2 regions of the Shewanella sp. SR43-8 genome follow, and region 2 is predicted to be linked to the other one. Evidence: predicted binding sites of a transcription regulator. Region 2 holds the regulator's gene; the other holds the start of a gene.
What was found. The regulator LexA, encoded in region 2, represses DNA repair genes until DNA is damaged. The targets are predictions, from matches to a motif close to TACTGTATNNNNATACAGTA.

Region 1 (11,092 bases), on a different contig from region 2:
TGGTAATCAAGTTAATTTAGGTGTGTTATCAAATGCTGCAACCGACTTCTATGTAATATTGCCATGGCAAAGTAAACCACTAACCCAGAATCAAACCACAATATCTTATTCGGCTAATCCATTAACTGAGTTAACCATAAACTGGCAATGGTTTGTTGCGCCTGGTGTTGAGCAATATTTTACATTGGAGTGGTTGGTACCGAATCAACACATCACCGTTATGTCTGTCGATTGGCAAGTGGCACCAAGGCTAAATACGCTGCAGGCTGATATCAATTGGTGTGATGGCGCACCATTAGTTAATGATATCACCACCGCTTACAGCTATGGCAATGTTAGACTAATTCAGCCAAGCATTGCTTGGGGCCCACATACCGCCAGTTGGATTTGTTCAACTCGCTATCGACCTCCTACGGGTAAGGTGACGATTCGGTTTAGCGAACCTTGGTCAAGTTCAAGCAGTCCATTGCTGCTGCGTTTTACCGCATCAGCAAACTATTGCTACTTTGACGACGGTGGCGGTTTAGTTGACGCCAACCCAAGCTTACCCAGCCTTGATTTTGAAACCCCCATTGAACCACAACTGCGCAGGTATTATTTAATGCAGCCAACCATTACGTGTGTGCGTGTGTCTGATGACGTACCGATTGTGATTAGCAATATCAGTATCAGCCGCAGCCGTGGCCAGTGGGCCAGTTCGGTGAGTATCGATTTTTCAAGTCGCATCGATGCCAGCCGTGCTGAAAACCAACTGCTTAAAGTCGGCATTAACGGCTATGAGTTCTTTACCTTGGTTGAACAAACCAGTGTAAGCAAAGTGTTTGGTAACGAAACCTATCGTGGAACAGGCCGCAGCCGCAGCGCCGAACTTGCTACGCCATATGTATTGCCGATCAGTTATACCAATGCAACATCACGCAGTTTTGCGGGTTTACTTAATGACATGCTGCAATTCACTGGTTGGACAATCGCGCTTAATGGCATCGTTGATTTTAACGTACCTGCAGGCGCGTTTAGCGTTGGCAATAAATCGCCCATCGATGCAGTGCAAGAAGCTGTTGCTCAATTGGGTTGCATGTTGCTATCGAATGATGAAACCAAAGCGTTAACCGTGGTTCCACGTTGGCCAACAGTACCGTGGTTAATGGAAGGTGTAACACCAGACTTAACCGTGCATGATGCGGTGATCACCAGTTACAGCGAGTCAAAAGAAATCGGTACCGAGTGTAATGTGGTTTGGCTTCGTGGTGAGCAGCAGGGCATTAGCGCAAAAGTAAAACGCGCTGGAACTGCAGGTAACATCGCAACCGATGACATAAGTGCTCAATTGATTGTTGATAATCAAGCTGCACGAACAGCCGGTACCAACGCACTGGCCGACACGGGCAACAAGCTTAATATCAATATGAGCTTACCGATTATGGCCGACTTACCACCTGCAACACCTGGTATGTTGATTGGTATTCGTGAAGGTGTCGATGTGTTCAAAGGTACGTGCGACTCGGTGACGATCAATGCATCGGTTAGCGATACAGGCGACATCGATGTAGAGCAAACCATCACCGTCGTTCGTCACGTTGCATAAGCTGTTGTATCAAAATCAGCATAAGGAGTCGTAATGTTAAAGCAGTTACAACAAAGCCTAAGCGCCCCGCGAACTATCATGACGATTAACGCGGTAAACACCGACGGCACCGTCACCGCCAGCACTGCCAGTAATCATACTCAACGAGTTATCGGTTCTGGTAGTGTTGGCGATCACATCTATGTTCAAGACGGCAGGGTGCTAGGGACAGCCCCTGCATTGGCGTTTGTAGAGATAGAGGTTTAGGACATTGCTTTATTTATCAACTCATTCAAACAAGGATTATTTCACCGTGTATATAAATTGCAAAATTTACAAAATAGCATACACTTTAACTGTGTTTTTATACAGTGTTGTTGTCTATGAAAGTTATTCCAATCTATGCTCGTGCCGGCATTACAGGATTTGAAAGCCCTGCGGCTGAGTACTTACAACAATCGCTGCAGCTTGATGAAATATTGATTGAACATCCAAGTGCCACCTTAATTGTTCAAGCCGAAGGTGATTCTATGCAAGGTGTTGGTATTTTTGATGGTGACATATTGGTTGTTGATAGGGATTTAACGGTTAAAAATCATGATATTGTCGTAGCGTATTTTAATGGTGAATTTGTTTGTAAGATACTAGACTTAAAAAATCGCCGACTACTTTCAGCAAATGAAGATAACAAACCGGTTTCGATCACATGCAACGAAATGTTTACCGTAGAAGGTGTAGTCTCTAAGTCGATACGCTGTCACTATCCATCAAAATTTTTCGGTTAGCGTTTACTGCTCAACAGCACTAATGAATAAGGATATCATTAATGAAACCATTGGCTTATTACTTGGAAAAGTATGACTGTAAACCCAAACGATTAATGCTTTACATCATCATCACGGCTCCACTTTCGTATTTTGGTACTATAGCGTTCTATTATTTTCAGACTGAGTGTGCTGATGATCTTCCAGAGCTAATACTGAGAGATGTTAGTAAGATGACACCAGCCGAGTTGGATGGTTATGAAGTGTGGTTCGACGAAGAGTTGAATCAGTGGTGTATGTTCGAGATACAGATCTAATATGAAACTAATTATACAAATAGCACTTGGTATTCTTTTGGCTTTTTCTGTTATGGGGTTAGGTTTTATGGCTTTTACGGCTTATCTTGAGCATGAAGCCAAATTGCAAATTCAAGAAGCCTTAATGGAAATTAAAGCAAAACAGGCTATCCAGCTTCGTAATGTTCAACTATCCAAGCAAGAAAAAATTGAGCAGCATAAGCAAGAAATCATTGCCGAACGAAACAGAAAACAACGAGCAATCAAAAAAGCTGAAGATGAAAAGTTCAAGCAGGAAGCTTGGTTAAAAATTTATAAGCCGCGCCCTGACTGTGAGACCTACACCAGCGACGAACACATGGTTGCATGTGTCGAATACCGAAGTGAACAACGCAGAAAGTTTGAAGCGGCTTATAGAAAACTAAACATCAATTAAGCTAATAGCGATAGTAATTAGTACTGATTGTGTTGCGGGTCGCGAGGTTTTAGAAATGAAATAGGGTGGTTTGAGACAAGCGACACATTAGAAAACCTTATTATGAAAATAACGTAAGTTGTAATTGTAGAGCTGAGGGTTTGACCGGAGTTTGACCGGAGTTTGACCGGATTAATAAAATTCACGTTTTGTATTTAGACACAAAAAAGCCTGTAAACAGTTGATGTATACAGGCTTTTTTATTTTAGATTTGGTCGGTATGAGAGGATTCGAACCTCCGACCCCTGACACCCCATGACAGTGCGCTACCGGGCTGCGCTACATACCGAGTTTTTAGTACTTTATCACACTAGCGGTCAATAGTTAGTATCAAGCTGGTTGGTAAAGTATCACTTAGTGCGCCTAATGGCTTTGGGGTAACTCAGCTGAGTTCACTAAGCGGGTAAGCACTTTATCAACAGTAATTAACGAGTGCAAGCAGTTAGTTAAGCGCTATTTATCGATTGACTATAAACTGCCCAATTACGATAACGAATATTGGATAAGCGGCTAGAATATAGCCTTTTGCATAAGCGTTGCTCATGGATATAGGTCGATATTGACTTAGATGCTGAAGGTAATATTTATTGTATTACCTTCAGCACTTTTGAAGCATAACTTACACCAATGAATGGTACTTTGGTTGGTTTATTGGTTGTATAGCCTTCTGCCTTCGCGCATCACTTGAATGAGTTCAGGTGCACTCATTTTTTTATCTAAGCGATTTTTGTAGTCCAAATCATAGATACGGTACTTGCCGAAGCGATCTAACACGGTAATTTCAGATTTTTGATAGATAGCAAAACGGCGACTATCTCCAATGTAGACCCAGGTTTCATTATTAGGCTCTAGCAAGCTTCGTCCCGAGCTGTAATCAGTACTTGGGTTTGTGCAGCCTAAGACATGGCTTAGCAAGGTTGGTGCTATACCATAATGGCTAGTGCGGTAATTGACTTTATTACCACTGCTGTTTGGCCAATGAATGATCAGTGGCACTTCAACGTTACCGGGTGATAAATCGCTGCGTGCATCACTGGCGTTACTGGTGAAGACTTGACCGTATGTGCCGGTAATAAGCACCACAGTGTCATCACTGACATTATTGAGTAACGTAGCGAGTTGCTGGTCAATAAAGTTAAGCGACTGACGATATTGGTTAAACAATACTTTCTGTGCTGGCTTTAATGGCATTTGCGGTTTTACGGTTTGCACGCCTAAAAAACCAACAGGAGTATCGTAGTCTTTCGGTGCAGTCAGATTGACTAAGCTGAACCAAGGTTGTGTTTGATTCTGTTGCCATTGATTGACTGCGCTAATGGTATTGATGTCGGCATCTGCACTGCCATTTTGACTTTCGCTGATGTGCATGGTCATGCCGTTAAACATTGCGCTATTGGCAGCGTATTGTTCATTTTCGGGGGCAAACATGGCTAATTGATAACCTTGCTGCTTAAGGATGTTGGTTAAGATTGGGCTAGTACTGTCAAACTCTTTGCGGTCACTATAATTACCTTGTAGACCATACATGAGAGTAAACATACTGGTTTCAAAGTCAGAACCACCAGCATAGTGATTCGTAAAACGCTGATTTTGGATTCGATATTGGCTTAAAAACGGCATAGTGACGTTATCGACCATGTCTGCTCGAAGGCTGTCTATGGTGATCAGCATAATATTAGGTTGGCTATCAGCACTGCATTGCATCGGATTGATGGGGTAGCTTAACTTTCGCGATTTAGTGTTGCGTGATTCTGTTGACTGCATGCTGCTGTCAATGCCGTGATTTTCCATAAACGATCGCGCTGTTGCTGGGTATGACACTGGATAAGCGTCATCAAAACGAGTGACTTCAGTCATGTTAGTGGCATCGGCCCAAATATGAAATAAATGGCTGCTGACGAAACAAATTCCGACAAACAATACCACTTTATTACCCCATTGTTTTTTCTGGATTTTGTCGATGCGTTTCCACAAATAATTGGCCGCGGTAAGTTCAACAATCACAATGACGATAGGGGTGACTATGTATGAGGTACTGTGCAATAGCGCGTTGAGGTCTTGCCAAGCTAAATCAAAGGCAAAAGGACTTAAATGAATACCATAGTCGTCATAAATAATGGTGTCATACAGTAGGGCATATAATCCAATTGAGGCAATAAATGCAGCAAAACCGCGTAAAATTTTAGAGTAAGGTAGGAGTAAGGTAATCGGGAAGATAAAAACTAAGTAACCGATAAAAGCCAAAAAAGTAAAATGGCCAATGGTACTGATAGTAAGATATGCCCAGCCAATAATGGATTCTGGATAGCCGACACTGCCGATATACCGAGCGCCAATTAACATCGCCAATATGCCATTAAAGAAGGCAAACCAGTGACCCCAATTAACTAAGCGTGACACTTTATCACGCGTCATTTGCTGCTTTTTGCGCTCGATCATGTTAACTCGTATTCCTACGTTATTATCACGGCTTTTTTTCAGTGTAACTGATTGTTAGCATTCGTGATAAATTTTATTTAGTCGTTACTTAATCGACTGTGTTAAAGCTTTGGCAAATTGCTCTGCTACTTTTTGACGAGACTCATTTGGGACTTTTTTGTCAAGCAAATGGGTCACGCAGTTACCTAGTACCATCAGGCTTAAATCGGTAGGTGCTTGATGCTTTGCTAGCACAGCAAGCAGCTCACTGATAAGTGCCTCAACTTGAGTGTTTGTGTATTTAGATTGAATTGCCATAGTCAGAAAACTTCAATAAAGAATGAATTAGCTGCACATAATAACGGATTTAGCCGGCGCTCGCCTCAAGTTTTATTCGCTCTATGTGAGGAATATCGTAAACCCTTGTTCGATTTATACGGTTGGTCTGATATCATTCTTTTTAAAATTATCATCTGTGACTGACTAGGATTAACAAGGCTTATGGGCATTAGTATTGAGCAAGCAATTATTCACGAAATATCTCAAGACAGTCAGGGGCAAATGCGTTGTCGTTTACGCCCGCAACCGTTGTTGAATACTCACGCCGTTGAAACCATGTTAGAAGAGTTACATCAGACCTATTCGGGCAAAGCGGGAAAAGGTTTTGGCTTTTTTGGTACCCATGACGATGATGGCGAAGCCAATAGTGCATTTTCTGATGCTCTGACAGGCTATCGCAAAGGCGATTTAGGCTTTGTAGAATTTAGCGGCCAAGCAAGCCAACTATTGCAGCAAGAATTGTCTAAGTACGACTTTAGCCAAGGCGGATTTTTATTGATGTCTTGCTATACCAGTATGACAAGCGACTATTTATTTGTGGCGTTATTAAGCGCTAAGTCGTCGATGACAGTCTTAGATGACATGGAATTGTCGCAAAATAATCACTTAGATTTAAACAATATTCAACTGGCCGCCCGCATTGATTTAACTGAGTGGCAGGCCGATAAAAGCTCGCGTAAATATATTTCGTTTATTCGTGGTCGTGCGGGCCGTAAAGTTGCCGACTTCTTTTTAGATTTTATGGGCTGTGTTGAAGGGGTTAACATCAAAGCGCAAAACAAAACCTTGATCCATGCGGTTGAAGACTTTGTTGCGGGCAGCGAGTTAACCAAAGATGAACGTCAAGAGTGCCGTAACAAGGTCTTTGACTATTGTTCTGAGCGCGCGGGCTCTGGTGATGTGATTGAAGTTAAAGATTTAGCTGACGAGTTAGCTGATTCCGGCATGGATTCATTTTATGATTTCGCCTGTGGTGGCAGTTATGAGTTGGATGATGAGTTTCCGGCAGATAAAGCCAGTTTACGCAGTTTGAAGAAGTTTTCAGGCACTGGCGGTGGAGTAACATTGAGTTTTGATGGTGGCCATTTAGGTGAACGGGTTATTTATGATCCTATTTCTGACACTATTTTGATAAAAGGTGTGCCGGCCAATTTGAAAGATCAATTGGATCGTCGTTTAAAAGGTGAGTAACTTAAGCTGAACTCAAGCTGAGCTAACTCAATCTGCGTAGTGTGTTGCTATAGCGTCCTATCTGGGCGCTTTTTTATGTGTGCTGAAAACATTAATGAAGGTTTAGCGCGTGTTATGCTGTTGTGAGTTAGCAGCTGAAGTCACTTTATGTGATGTTACACATTGGTTTTTTATGGGAATGTTATGTTGAATATCGTGATCGTTGACGCGAATATTAATGATGAAAATAGCCATTTTTTACATCAGTATCCAGATAATTAAATAGCCTAAGTGGCGCTTAATTCAGCACAGTCTAGTCTAGACTTATCTCATGTCTTATTTCACGAATGATGTCTCTGGTACGATCTTTGGCGCAGTTGAATATTTTACTTTTCATTCATTTGTAGTTGAGTAAACTAGCGCCACTTTTTGAGTGTTTTTTGTTTGTTGTGCTTTATAGCCTAATGAACTTTGGGGGAGCGATGATTACTGCATACGCCTATCAAAATAGAGAGTTAATCACCACCGAATTGAAAGTGGGCGATAAAGTGCCCGAATCGACCTTATGGTTAGATTTATTGAAACCCGATGACGAAGAACGTCAGTGGTTGAGCTTGTTTTCAGCTGAAGAAGTACCCGACGAAGAAGATATTAAAGAAATTGAGGCATCAGCACGTTTTTATCAAAACCAAGATGGTTTACATATTAACTCGTTGTTTCCTCAACGGGTGAGTTCAGATGTGCGTGCAGTGAACGTGTCGTTCAACCTACGTGAAAATTTTTTGCTGACAATGCGTGAGGAAGACGTTGGTCTTATCCGTTTATTGCGTAACTACTTGCGTTTAGGTCGTTTAGATATTACCACCCCACAAGGGTTATTATTAGAGTTATTTACCCTAAAAGTAGATTATCTATCTGACTTAATTGAAGATGTTTACAGTGTATTAGAAAATGTTAGCGAGCAAGTGTTTAATGATGAAGAGCTTGATGACGTATTTAAACTGATCACCTTGCAAGAAGACTCTAACGGTAAAATTCGATTAAGTTTATTGGATACCCAGCGCTCCTTGCGTTATATGCAACGTTATTATCGTGATCGTTTGTCGGATGAAAACTTGAAGGATATTCGAGAGATGTTATCGGATATTGAATCATTGATGCCACACAGCCAATTTATTTTCGACAAGTTACAATTCTTGCTTGATGCAGCGATGGGATTCAGTGGCTTGCAACAAAACAAAATTATTAAGATATTTTCGGTATCGGCGGTGGTTTTTTTACCTCCCACGCTCATTGCCAGTAGTTATGGGATGAATTTTCATATTATGCCTGAACTCGATTGGCGATTTGGCTATCCCATGGCGGTCGGATTAATGCTTGCCAGCGCAGCGGGAACTTACTTTTTCTTTAAACGAAAAGGCTGGTTATAACCGCAAATTGCGCTATAAGAAAGCCATCAATTGTTGCCAATTGATGGCTTTTTTGTTTCTCAACAAGGGTGTATCAATTTGTGAATAAGGTCGTTGAATTTTATCATTATTGACATGACGACAACCCAAAAACAGTGTCATTTAGCTGGCTAGCTTTGACCGATACCTAAGCTGATTTGTTCTCGAGGATTTAGGTATTTATGAATTTTCTCTGGCAATGCGGCGGCAGGTAAACTACGGACAATGGTGAGGCCTTCTTGTTGTAAACTAATGATAGGCGCCAAATCTTTAGGTACTAACTGATCGTATACCACAATATTAGGACACAATAAGTGTTGTAAGTTTACTGACATCACCAAGGCAAATTGGCCACTGGATAACTCGATAATACTTCCAGGAGGATAAACACCTAATAGTTTGATTAGTTTACTAATATACTCAGCATTTAGTTTATTTTTATAATTTTTATATAATAAACCTAAAGCGATACTGGGCGGCTTAGGTTTGATTTGATTAGTACCATTACATAGATTGTCATATTCATTGATCACCGCGATCAATTGCGACAACTTGTCTATCTTGTCTGCTTTAAGGCCTTGTGGATAACCACTCCCATCTAAAAATTCGTGATGATTAGCAATTAATGGTTTAGCCTCTTCTGGGAAATTATCTGCAAGTTTGAGAAAGTTAATGCTCATTAAAGGGTGTTGTTTAATAAAGTTTTCTTCTGGTGTGGTCAGAGGTACCCGCTTATTGAGAATATTACTTGGAATTTTGAGCTTACCTATATCGTGAAATAGCGCCCCTATACCAATAGTCTCCACCTCTTGGCGATTCCAGCCCAGCTCTTTTGCCATCAGCATACACAGCATGGAGACGTTAAGTGAATGATGGTAAATATGTTCATCATTTTTAGCATCGGCCATTAAATGCAAGGCTAAGTTATCACTGTTGAGTAGCATGGTGGTCATGTTACTAATGAGATCTTTAGCCTCGATAACCGAGTTAAGAGGTCTGCTGCCGATTTTAGCGACCATGGAATGCATCATTGACACTGAACGATTAAATTGTTGTTCGGTTTTCTTTAAATCGCGTTTGAGTTTTTGTTGTTCATCTATCTGCGCTGATTTTTGACTGAGCATTTGCTCTTTACGTGCATCGAGTGTTTGCTGGTCAGGTGCTGTAACGTCAGCCGTGTCAGATGTTACCGGTTCAATGTCGCTTTTATCAGGATCGAAAAAAACATCCTTTAGCCCTAATCCTTTGATGAGCTCTATTTGTACTGTGTCTTTAATTTTAAAACTGCTGAACAAAAAAGGATGGTCTTTCCAAGAAATAGGCAAGCGGATAAAAGTACCCACTTCTAATTGATCTACAGATATTTTTTGATTTTTTTTCATATTCAATCGATAGTTACTTTGAAGAACAAAGAGGTATGTTGTGCATTGCGCTTTACAGATGCTTTATAGGCATGGCAGCATACTACTATACATTTATTAACAATAGTTACTCCCTATGGATTTTATTGAAGTATATCCCAATGCGATAAGTAATGACCTATGTGATCGTTTAATGGCAGCATTTAATGCTCATCCGAGTGTGGGGCCTGGTCATACTGGTTTTGGCATTGATACCGACAAAAAGCGCAGTCGTGACTTAATGTTAGACGCTTTTGATGATTTAGCTGAATTGAAAAAGGAGCTATTAGCGGCAACATTCACTCACATTAGTGATTATTTCACCCAATACTCATTAACCCTAATGGGGGCCGTGTCAGTGCAAGTTGCTGATGAAAATGGTCAAGCTCAAACCCTGACCCCTGATAATTTTGAAACACTAGGTCGGCCAAGGGCTGCAGCGTTAACTAAGTACTTGTACCGCAGTGGTAGTATCAACGTGCAGCACTATCAGCAAGGTGTCGGTGGCTATCCGCATTGGCATTCAGAGCAATTTCCACAAAATGGCCATAATGAGGCGCTTCATCGGGTAGTGTTTTACATGTTTTATCTTAACGATGTAGAAGAGGGCGGTGAAACGGAGTTTTATTATCAGCAGCGTAAAATAAGTCCTAGAAAAGGTACTATGGTTATAGCTCCCGCCGGCTTTACTCACAGTCATCGTGGTAATGTGCCTATTAGCAACGACAAGTATATTGCCACTTCTTGGGCAATGTTTAATCGTGCAGAGCAGCTTTATGCGCCATTAAGTAAGTGATCACTGTCGAGTAAAGCGTGTTGTTGCTGTATTTACTGCCCTGATAGCTTGCTTAGGTACTTATGTTTTAATGATATTACGTCGTTGCGGAGAGCTGGAGCACAAAGGCTGCTCCGCCTAACTCACTGGTCGTAATGGTCATGGTGCCGCCATAACTGCTAACGATTTCATGACATACTGCTAAACCAATGCCTTGTCCCGAGGATTGGGTATCTGCTCTCATTCCGCGTTGAATGATTTTTTGTTTAATGGCGTCATCAACCCCAGGGCCATCATCTTCGACACTAAGCTGAATCATGTTGCCATCAAGATGCTGGGCGGTAACTTGTACCTTGTTACTACACAAGCGAAACGCATTTTCCATTAAGTTACCCAATAACTCCATTACATCCCCTTTGCTGAGCGGTAAGTATAATGACGCC
Region 2 (11,092 bases):
AATAAGCATAGCCAAACCACATCAACGAAGTGCCAATACCAACTACCCGCTTGAAATGCGAAATGTTTGTCGGGGGTAAAGTGACCCTTGATAATTCTGAGTAATAAAATAATCAAGAACAGGGTACCAATCGTCACGTGCATACCGTGAAATCCGGTTAACAAAAAGAAGGTGTTACCGTACACTCCTGAAGACAGGGTTAGGCCCATTTCTTGATAGGCATGGCTGTATTCTTCGACCTGTAAACTGAGAAACGCAATCCCCAAAATCACCGTTAACGCTAACCAGATGATCAACGGTTTACGATTGGCTTTTTCGAGATTGATGTGGGAAAAATGCAAGGTAACCGATGAGGTTAACAGGATGATGGTGTTGATTAATGGTAAACCCGTCCATGGCATCGCCTCGGTTGCGCTACCATCAGGTGTTTTCACCAAAGGCCAAATTGCTTCAAAGGCAGGCCACAGTACCTCATGAGTCATGGCATTGTTCGATGCGCCACCAAGCCAAGGTACTGAAATCATACGTGCATAAAATAATGCGCCAAAAAAAGCCCCAAAAAACATAATTTCTGAAAAAATAAACCAGCTCATTCCTTGCCTAAATGAACGATCCATTTGTGGTGAGTAAAGTCCTGCCATTGATTCATCAATAACTGTTTTAAACCAACCAAAAATCATAAAGATAATCACGGCAAAACCAGTGATTAATATGTAACTTCCTGAGGTTTTTTCAGTGGCTAATTGTTGTACATAAGTGCCTGCGCCAAATGCAATTAAAAATAAGCCTATAGCACCGATTATCGGCCAAGCACTCTGGTTTGGCACATAATAAGTTTGATACTTTGTGGTCATTTTGCTGCTCCTTGCTCTACGACGATCGTCTGTTTATCGGTGATGTCATAGAGGGTATAAGAGAGAGTCAATGTATTAATAGACGCGGGTAAATCCGGGTCCACGTAGAAAATCAATGGTAATTCTGCTGTTGCTGATGCAGCCAAGGGTTGTTGGTTAAAGCAAAAACATTCCGTTTTATTGAAGTACGCCGCTCCTTGTCCAGGTGATACTGAAGGGATTGCTTGGCCTACTGTGTCGTGTGCAGACAGGTTTTTAACCAAAAATTGTGCGTGAGTGAGCTCACCAGGATGCACGCTTATTTGGTTAACTTTAGGGCTAAATTCCCATGGCATATCTGACTGAACTTGGGTCACAAATTCAATGGTAACGGTACGGCTTTTATCAACCACTACCGCTTCATAGCTACTGGCGCTATTTTGGGTTTTGCCATTAATCCCCAATGTATCGCAGAGCACGTCATAAAGCGGTACCAATGCAAAACCAAACCCAAACATACCAATTGATCCAGCAATCAGCATGATTAATAACTTACGATTTGATTTTGTTGGCTGTGTCATCTCATTTTATCTCCGGCGGAGTGGTAAACGAGTGATATGGCGCTGGACTGGCAATGGTCCATTCCAAACCTTCTGCAGCTTCCCAAGGGTTATCGCCAGCCGGTTTGCCACCTTTGATACATTTGAGCACCACAGCGAGAAAAATAAACTGCGATAAACCAAATGCAAATCCACCAATCGAAACAATTTGATTCACATCGGCAAACTGTACTGCGTAATCTGGGATTCGACGAGGCATACCCGCCAAGCCCAAAAAGTGCATTGGGAAAAACAGCACGTTGACAGAGATCACTGAGCACCAAAAATGCCACTTGCCTAAGGTTTCGTTGTACATATTACCGGTCCATTTTGGCAGCCAATAATATGCCGCCGCCATAATGGAAAATATCGCCCCAGTCACCAGCACATAATGAAAATGCGCCACTACAAAGTAAGTGTCGTGATACTGAAAGTCAGCAGGGGTGATTGCCAGCATCAAACCGGAAAAGCCACCAATGGTAAACAGAATGATAAACGCCACCGCAAATAGCATTGGTGTTTCAAATGTCATCGAACCGCGCCACATGGTAGCAACCCAATTAAACACCTTAACCCCGGTGGGAACCGCAATTAGCATGGTGCAATACATGAAAAACAACTCGGCGAATACCGGCATGCCTGTGGTAAACATATGATGTGCCCATACTAAGAACGACAGCACAGCAATACTGGCAGTAGCGTAAACCATAGAGGAATAGCCAAACAATTTCTTGCGGCTAAAGGTCGGTATAATGGCTGAGATAATGCCGAATGAGGGTAAAATCATGATGTAAACTTCTGGGTGACCGAAGAACCAGAAAATATGCTGGAACATCACTGGGTCACCGCCACCTGCAGCATCGAAAAAGCTGGTACCGAAAAACTTGTCGGTTAACACCATAGTCACTGCGCCTGCGAGCACTGGCATCACCGCAATTAATAAAAAGGCAGTAATTAACCAAGTCCACACAAACAAAGGCAGTTTCATCCATGTCATGCCAGGAGCGCGCAAGTTAACAATGGTTACGATAACGTTAATCGCGCCCATTATCGAGCTGATACCCATGATATGGATGGCGAATACAAATAGAGCGGTGCTATCAGGGCTATAAGTGGTTGATAGCGGTGCGTAGAATGTCCAACCAAAGTTAGGACCACCGCCTTCCATGAATAGCGAACTGAGTAATATGGTAAACGCGAACGGTAAAATCCAAAAGCTCCAATTATTCATCCGCGGTAAAGCCATGTCTGGTGCACCGATCATCATTGGAATTAACCAGTTAGCTAATCCGGTAAAAGCCGGCATCACTGCGCCAAATACCATGATAAGACCATGAACCGTGGTCATTTGATTAAAAAAGTTAGGTTCTACTAGCTGTAATCCAGGCTGAAATAACTCTGCCCGAATGACCATTGCCATGGCGCCACCAGTGAGAAACATAATAAAACTAAACCATAAGTACAGCGAACCGATATCTTTATGATTAGTTGTGAGTAGCCAGCGCATGAGCCCTTTCGGCGCTCCGTGATGATCATCATGAGCGGTAGCTAGTGTATCGTGCGTTGTTGTGCTCATTGTCTTCCCCTACTGTCCATGGCTAGCGACATCGGCAGGTTGCACCGCCTCGCCAGAATTATTGCCCCACGCATTGCGCTCATAAGTAATCACCGCGGCCATCTTTTGTGGGCTAAGTTGACTACTAAATGCCTGCATCGCGGTGCCTGCTTTACCGTGCATAACGATATCGATATGTCCGCTAACCGGTCCGGTAACCACAGGGCTGCCAATAAGTGAAGGGAAAGCGCCTGGCAAACCAGCACCAGAGGCTTGATGACATGCGGCGCAAGTGGTGGCATAAACCTGCTCACCTTCTGTGATTAATTGCTCCAAGGTTAAGGTCGGCAGATCTTCAATGGCAACAACCTCTGGTGTTACAGCCTTTGCGATGGTTTCAAGAGCCTGAGTCGCTTTTTCTGTCGCAGTATTGGTGCTCTCAGTTGCTGTTGCGGCCATTGTGCTTTCAGTCTTATTTGCTTCAGTACTTGCTTCATTGCCGCCAGAGAAATTACTCACATCAGCAGCTTGAACAACATCACCGGTATTATTGCCCCAAGCATTACGCTCAAAGGTAATCACTGCGGCAATCTCTTGGGCGGTAAGTTGCTTGGCAAAGGCTTGCATTGCGGTTCCTAGTTTACCGTTTAAGACGATGTTGAGGTGACCTGCAACAGGGCCTTTTATGATAGGACTGCCAATTAGTGATGGGAATACACCTGGAAGGCCCGCACCATTAGGTTGGTGACAAGCGGCGCAACGAGCAAGATAGATCTGTTCGCCTTGGGTGGTTAACTCTTCAAGAGATAAGGTTTGTGACAGTGATGCAGCCGCCGCAGCAGCGGCATTACTGGCCAGTTGCTTTTGCTCTACTAACCAATTATCAAAATCTGTCTCTGATAATGCTTGCACCACAATTGGCATAAATCCATGGTCTTTACCGCACAATTCGGCACATTGGCCACGATAAATTCCGGGCTTATCAATGCGGGTCCATGCTTCATTAATAAAGCCTGGATTGGCATCTTTTTTAACCGCAAAAGCCGGAACCCACCATGAGTGGATCACATCATCTGATGTCATTAAAAAACGCACTTTTTGGTTAATGGGCAGTACGAGTGGTTTATCGACTTCAAGAAGATAATGCTCTCCTTTAGTCTCTATGCCATCGATTTGATCTCTGGGGGTCGATAATGTGCTGTAAAATTCGATGTCTTTATCAAAATAGCTGTAATGCCATTTCCACTGCGACCCAGTAATTTTGATGGTGAGATCCGCATTGCTGGGATCTTCCATGGCAATTAAGGTTTTAGTGGCTGGAATAGCCATGGCGATTAAGATGATGAAAGGAATGACGGTCCAAGCTATTTCCACTTTAGTACTTTCGTGAAAATTTGCCGCAACAGCGCCTTTTGATTTGCGATGGTAAATCATTGAATAAATCATGATCCCAAACACCACTAACCCAATGGCACAACAGATATAAAGTATCGTCATGTGGAGGCCATAAACCTTACCACTGATATCTGTCACGCCTTGAGTCATGTTGAGGGACATTTCTGATGCCCCAAGCGGAAGTGCTATAAACACCACCAGTAAACAATACCACCATTGCTTCACAAGACTGCTCCTCTGTTCATTGCAAATAGCAATTACAAAGAAAAGTCACACAGTAATTCTCTGCTCTATGCAAACTTTTCGGTTCCCGAAAAAAGTTTGATGACCTCAAAGTACCTTGGTGGCAGTAAACAGGTTGTTTACGGTTTTATTATTAGCGGTGCACCACGCTTGTACCTACTACAGAACTTATCAATATTGAGTTGGCTCATTTGTCTGAAAGTAATCTTAATCACTGTCATTCACGTCCAATTAAAGATGAATAATATTTCATCCTTGGGAACAACATTAGCTGTAGATTAAACATTGATCAAGATCACTTTGTTGGCTAATTGACTGAAAAAAGATGAAAAAAAGCCCTGAATTCAATACAGGGCTTGGTAAGTAAGGGTTAATGCTTAGTGAAATGAGCAAAAATTACTTGTTCCATTTATTAATGTAGGGCTAACAAGTTGATGTTTGTGAGGTAAGTGAGCATTCACATCCTCAATTACCACACCTAAAGCCCGTGCACTTTTAGCCACAATTTCTAATCGACGACTATCACGAGCGTCAAGTGAGCTTGTCCAAGTGACGACAGCACTTGATGTTCCACTGGTAAGCGCTTTTTCCATCGCCCATAAGGTTTCGACTTCGTCTTTAGTGTGCACCAGTAAAATACGGTCCATTCTCACGCCAGCATTTGCCAGCATATGTTTATAGCCAATGTGTGGTGGGCTAATTAACACAATCCATCGACCTTGTTGGCTCAATGTGGCGAGTTGACTACACAACTGGCTCAACTCAGCTTCACCTTGGGTGACTGTTTGTAATGTGCGAATGGTTTGGTTGCCATGCAATTCTGTTTCAGCTAAATCTACCCATAAGCCTGGGTGACGTGGCGCGATGCCCATTAGTTTGTTCATAACCAATCTCCATTACGGATAACGCCAACGGCAAGCCCTTCGATGGTTAGGCTTTGGCAACTTAAATCAACTTTAATCGGGGTGTAATCGTCATTTTCTGCGTGCAGATAAATCACATTACCTTTTTGTTCAAATCGTTTTACGGTGACGTCATCATCAACACGCGCTACTACAACTTGGCCATTACGTGCTTGTTGCATTTTATGAACCGCGAGTAAATCGCCTTCTAAAATACCGATGTTCTTCATGCTGTCACCACGAACGCGCAACAGAAAGTCTGCGGCAGGTTTAAACATGCTCGGGTCGACTTGATAATACTGTTCAACGTGTTCTTGAGCCAAAATAGGCTCACCAGCTGCAACTTGTCCAATCAGAGGCAAACCGGTTTCAATCTGTTCTTCATGAGGTAAGCGAATACCTCGAGAGGTTCCAGGCATGATCTCGATAAAGCCTTTTTTGGCTAATGCTTTTAAATGCTCTTCGGCAGCATTAGCACTTTTAAAGCCAAGACGTTTCGCAATTTCAGCACGAGTGGGTGGCATACCTGTTTCGGCGATATTGTTTTTAATTAAGTCTAATATTTCTGCTTGGCGCGGCGTTAACGGTCTCATGATGATTCCTGTCTTTTTATACAGTGACTGTCATTATATACAGTGTTTGTGTTCGTGCAAGTATTAACCAACTATTTTTTGTGTTTTATTGGCTTTTTGTAACTTAAATAAATGTTTTTATTAGTTATTATATATGTTTTATCTTGCACTATGTCTTAAAGTGAGAGCTTACACGTAAAGATAAGTCGGCCAGATAGTGTAAGCAGGGTGGTTTCTGGTATCCTATACGACAATATTACAATGGCTTATGTTGCGAAAATAACCATGTCAAAACCAGATTCAATATTTTTACAAGCATTAAAATGGGTTCAGAAATGGATGGTACAGACCATTGTGGTGCCCCATGATCCGTTTGATGACCTCAATATAGATCCGACCAAGCCCTTGGTTTATTTGATGAAAACGGAATCTATTAGTGATATTGCCGCCTTGAGCGAAATCACTGAAGGATTTGGTATGCCAAGTCCTTATGAGCCGTTACAGCTTGATGGTTTAAGAGTGCCTCGAGTGGTGTGTTTAGAGGGGCGTAAACCTCTATTTGGTAAACGTGAAAGTGGTGAGAAGTTCCTTAATTATTTTACCCGTTTATTATCGCTTCATAGTGAGAATGCTGACCTTGATATTCAATTAGTGCCAGTTTGTCTTTATTGGGGACGTACTCCTGGTAAGGAAGAAGACAGCATGACAGCGGCTGTTTTTGAAAGAGAAAACCCAACTTGGTTACGTAAGTGGCTGATGATTTTATTTTTAGGGCGACATAATTTTGTGCAGTTTTCTAATGCGTTATCGCTGCGCCATATGGCTGATGAGCATGGTACAGACAAAAGAATTGCGCATAAATTAACTCGTGTCGCGCGAGTACATTTCCGTCGCCAACGTAAAGTTATGACAGGGCCACAATTACCTAATCGTCAAATGCTATTTGCCTCTTTATTAAAGTCAGATTCAATTAAAAAGGCTATTGAAGAAGAAGCAGTCAACAAAAAAGTATCTCCTGAAAAAGCTCGTGAAACTGCGATTGAATACCTCGATGAAATTGCCGCAGACTATTCAGATAGTTTAGTGCGCATTGCCGAGCGTTTTCTCACTTGGTTATGGAATAAATTATATAGCGGTATCAATATCAAAGGTGCTGAACAGGTAAGACAGCTTCACCATGATGGCCATGAAATTGTCTATGTGCCTTGTCATCGCAGCCATATGGATTACTTGTTGCTGTCATACATTTTGTATTATCAGGGTATGGTTCCGCCGCATATTGCGGCCGGTATTAACTTGAACTTTTGGCCTGCAGGGCCAATGTTCCGCCGTGGTGGAGCATTCTTCATCCGCCGCAGCTTTAATGGTAATAAACTGTATACCGCAGTATTTCGTGAGTATTTAGATCAGTTATTTGCTAAAGGTTATTCGGTTGAGTATTTCACCGAAGGTGGGCGTTCGCGTACAGGGCGTTTACTTGCGCCTAAAACCGGCATGTTGGCAATGACCATAAACAGTGTACTTCGCGGCATAGAGCGCCCAGTGACGTTAGTGCCAGTGTATTTAGGTTATGATCATGTGATGGAAGTGGCCACTTATCACAAAGAGTTAAGCGGCAAGAAAAAGAAAAAAGAATCTGTTTGGCAGTTATTTGGTGCGCTGCGTAAACTCGGCAACTTTGGCCAAGGTTATGTTAATTTTGGTGAGCCGATTAACTTACAGCACTTCTTAAATCAACAAGCGCCAGAATGGCGTAGCGAACTGGCGAAAGAGCCTGATCAAAAACCATCGTGGTTTACTCCATCGGTTAATTTACTCGCTAACCGCGTGATGACCAATATTAACGGTGCTGCCGCCGCGAGCTCGGTAACATTAACCAGTTTAGTGTTATTAGCCTCAGAGCAAAATGCATTAGAAAGAAGTCAGTTAGAACGCCAACTTGATCTGTATTTAGCCTTATTGAAAACCGTACCTTATACCGATTACGCATCGGTCGCCGAGGGTGATGGTAAGTCGATTGTTGATCATTGTTTGTCGTTAAATAAGTTTGTTAGTACCAAAGATTCTATTGGTGAGATTATTTCTGTTGATGAAAAAATTGCCATCACCATGAGTTATTACCGTAATAATATTATTCATGTAATGGCGATACCGTCATTAATTGCCAGTTGTTTATTGCGCTATGATGACTGCGATCGCGCGCGCATTCATGCCATCGTGATGGATTTTTATCCATTGTTGAAAGCAGAGTTATTTATGGGCATTGATGATGTGCCTAAATATGTTGATGGCGTTTTAGACTTTATGCTTGAGCAAGGTTTGTTGAGCGACAATGATAACTTTGTCATCACGCCTCGTCATATTACCCAAGTATTACTTCTGGCTGAAACGATCAGTGAGACCTTGCAGCGTTATGCCATTATCTTTAATTTACTGGCGATAAAGCCTGAGCTTGAACGTTCTGCTCTTGAAACCGACAGTCACTTGTTGGCCCAACGACTAGGCGCACTTCACGGGATTACCGCTCCAGAGTTTTATGACAAAAAACTGTATAACACCTTGAGTGTTAAGTTAAAAGAACTAGGTTACTTATGCAGTGTTGAACATCGTGACGAAGTGATCAGAATTCGAGATCATGCCAACAAGTTACTGAGTTCGTCAGTGAAACAAACCATAGTAGACAGTGTGGATGCGGAGCACGGACAATAATGGCAAACCATATGAATGCGGCCAAGCATCGCACTAGTGGTAAGTCAGTATTGGGTGGGGCGATGATCATTGCTGGCACTACAGTGGGTGCGGGAATGTTTTCCTTGCCAGTTGTTGGTGCAGGGATGTGGTTTGGTTACTCAATAGCGATGTTGCTCGGCGTCTGGTTTTGCATGCTAATGTCGGGTTTGCTGTTATTAGAAGCTAACTTGCATTTTGAACCCGGTGACAGTTTCGATACCTTAACTCGAGTAACCCTAGGGCAGTTTTGGCGAGTCATTAACGGCGTCTCTATAGCCTTTGTGTTGTACATTTTAACTTATGCCTATATCAGTGGTGGCGGATCGATTGTTAATCACAGTTTATCGGCATTGGGTGTCAGTCTACCTCAGAGTGTGGCAGGGTTAGTGTTTGCCGTGGTGCTGGCGCTAGTGGTATTTGTCAGTACTAAAGCGGTTGATCGCATTACCACCATCATGCTTGGTGGCATGGTCATTACCTTCTTCTTGGCCATTGGTAATTTATTGATCGATATCGATACCGTGAAACTGGTATCACCCGATGGTGAGTCGCGTTACTTACCTTATCTGCTCGCTGCGATTCCTTTTGGCTTAGCCAGTTTTGGTTATCACGGTAACGTACCCAGTTTAGTTAAATATTACGGTAAAGATGCTAAAACCATTGTTAAGGCTATCATTAGCGGAACCACAATCGCATTAGTGATTTATGTGTGTTGGTTAGTGGCAACTATGGGTAATATTCAGCGCAGCCAGTTTGCCGATGTTATTGCCCAAGGCGGTAATATTGGGGTGTTAGTTGCAGCGTTGTCAGGGGTTATTGCCAGCCAATGGCTTGATAGCATGTTGACCCTGTTTGCCAATCTTGCCGTGGCATCATCATTTTTAGGTGTCACATTAGGTCTGTTTGACTACCTTGCAGATCTATTTGGTTTTGATGATTCGCGCACCGGACGGATTAAAACTGCAGCGGTTACGTTTATCCCGCCAACAATATTGGGCTTGCTGTTTCCGAATGGGTTTATCCTCGCCATTGGTTTTGCTGCACTTGCAGCCACCATATGGGCTGTGATTGTTCCAGCTTTGCTGGCTTATAAAGTGAGGCAGCAGTACCCCCATTATGTCGGCTTTAAGGTGCCAGGCGGAACGCCACTGATTGTGCTTGTGGTGTTGTTTGGGATAGTGACCGCAACATGTCACTTACTGGCAATGGCAGATATCTTACCGGTATTTAAATAACCACAACTTGTTATAATCGAATCATAATTATTCAGAAAGTCTTCGTTTGAAGGCTTTTTTGTTTGTGGCTATTCTGGCTGATATTTAACAACCAATGGTATGTTGGTCAATAAGCTATTTGCTGGCATGATAGCAATAACCATATCCGTCAATTGGATGGTTTATGTTGCCGTTGATGACGCTGATACTTCAATTGCAAAGCGCTATTTTGGGCATAATCGTGGTATCTGTAATAGATACTCATTAAGTGTATTTAGGCAAGGATGAGCAAATGACACAGAATAACACCCAAGCTGAGTTGGCTAGAATTCATCGCAGTATGATGATAGTCGCCTTAATTGATTTCCCTGGAGCACTGTTGTTTGGTCTCGGAATTTACGGTTTAGTTGCCGGATTTGACCAAGATTTTTTACCTATACTCGCTAACCAAGCTGTCATTGTTAATGTCATGTTGCTTTTAGGTGCTGTGATTATGGCTTGGGGCATGTTTCGCATGGTAATGCTTGCTCGTGAAAAGCAACTCATATTACAACAACGTAAGTGAGATATTGATTAACTCAACTTATTTGGTTCGGTTAAGTTTGATTGATCACATGATTTAATTGCTACTCACTACCTGCTGCAAGTGTGCTACAGGATAGCGAATGTCGCGATTACAAAGATGTGATAGAGCGGCTTAGTGTTGACTTACTTTTGTCCGTTTCTAAGTCAAGAAAACGAACTCGTTGTGCCTAAATTTTGTAGGCCTTCGAATGAAGGTTTGGCATTTTTATGTCTGGTTTAGTGGTGTTTAGCTGAGTGGGTGTTGGTTAAATGGGTTTGAAGCTTGTACCTTCAATGCAGTTAATCACCTGCAGTGAGCTGATGTGTAGATACTGCTTCGGGACGCTTTGCACCATCCATGGCCGCTTAACGAAAACGTCCCTGTTTTCGATACCCTCAGTCGCATCTTCACTGGGTCATTCTATCTCTTCGATTTAGCTTCATTTGGTACGAATGTTAAGTTAAAAACTAACTTGGTTTTGCCC

Region 1: the regulator LexA is predicted to act here: its motif matches at 1,919-1,938, upstream of H5114_RS03325 (LexA family transcriptional regulator).

Annotation. Positions count from the first base shown of each region.
Region 1 is NZ_JACJDX010000002.1:193,421-204,512, forward strand. It holds gene H5114_RS03315 (hypothetical protein) at 1-1,585, shown strand, start outside; gene H5114_RS03320 (hypothetical protein) at 1,619-1,831, shown strand; gene H5114_RS03325 (LexA family transcriptional regulator) at 1,948-2,349, shown strand; gene H5114_RS03330 (hypothetical protein) at 2,647-3,060, shown strand; tRNA gene H5114_RS03335 (tRNA-Pro) at 3,312-3,388, opposite strand; gene H5114_RS03340 (DUF3413 domain-containing protein) at 3,748-5,538, opposite strand; gene H5114_RS03345 (YejL family protein) at 5,623-5,835, opposite strand; gene yejK (nucleoid-associated protein YejK) at 6,019-7,047, shown strand; gene corA (magnesium/cobalt transporter CorA) at 7,509-8,456, shown strand; gene H5114_RS03360 (DUF3391 domain-containing protein) at 8,606-9,856, opposite strand; gene H5114_RS03365 (2OG-Fe(II) oxygenase) at 9,972-10,670, shown strand; gene H5114_RS03370 (ATP-binding protein) at 10,747-11,092, opposite strand, start outside.
Region 2 is NZ_JACJDX010000008.1:88,824-99,915, forward strand. It holds gene H5114_RS11765 (cytochrome c oxidase subunit 3) at 1-854, opposite strand, end outside; gene H5114_RS11770 (cytochrome c oxidase assembly protein) at 851-1,414, opposite strand; gene ctaD (cytochrome c oxidase subunit I) at 1,416-3,008, opposite strand; gene coxB (cytochrome c oxidase subunit II) at 3,018-4,607, opposite strand; gene H5114_RS11785 (cell division inhibitor SulA) at 5,003-5,509, opposite strand; gene lexA (transcriptional repressor LexA) at 5,506-6,120, opposite strand; gene plsB (glycerol-3-phosphate 1-O-acyltransferase PlsB) at 6,385-8,808, shown strand; gene mtr (tryptophan permease) at 8,808-10,064, shown strand; gene H5114_RS11805 (hypothetical protein) at 10,336-10,608, shown strand.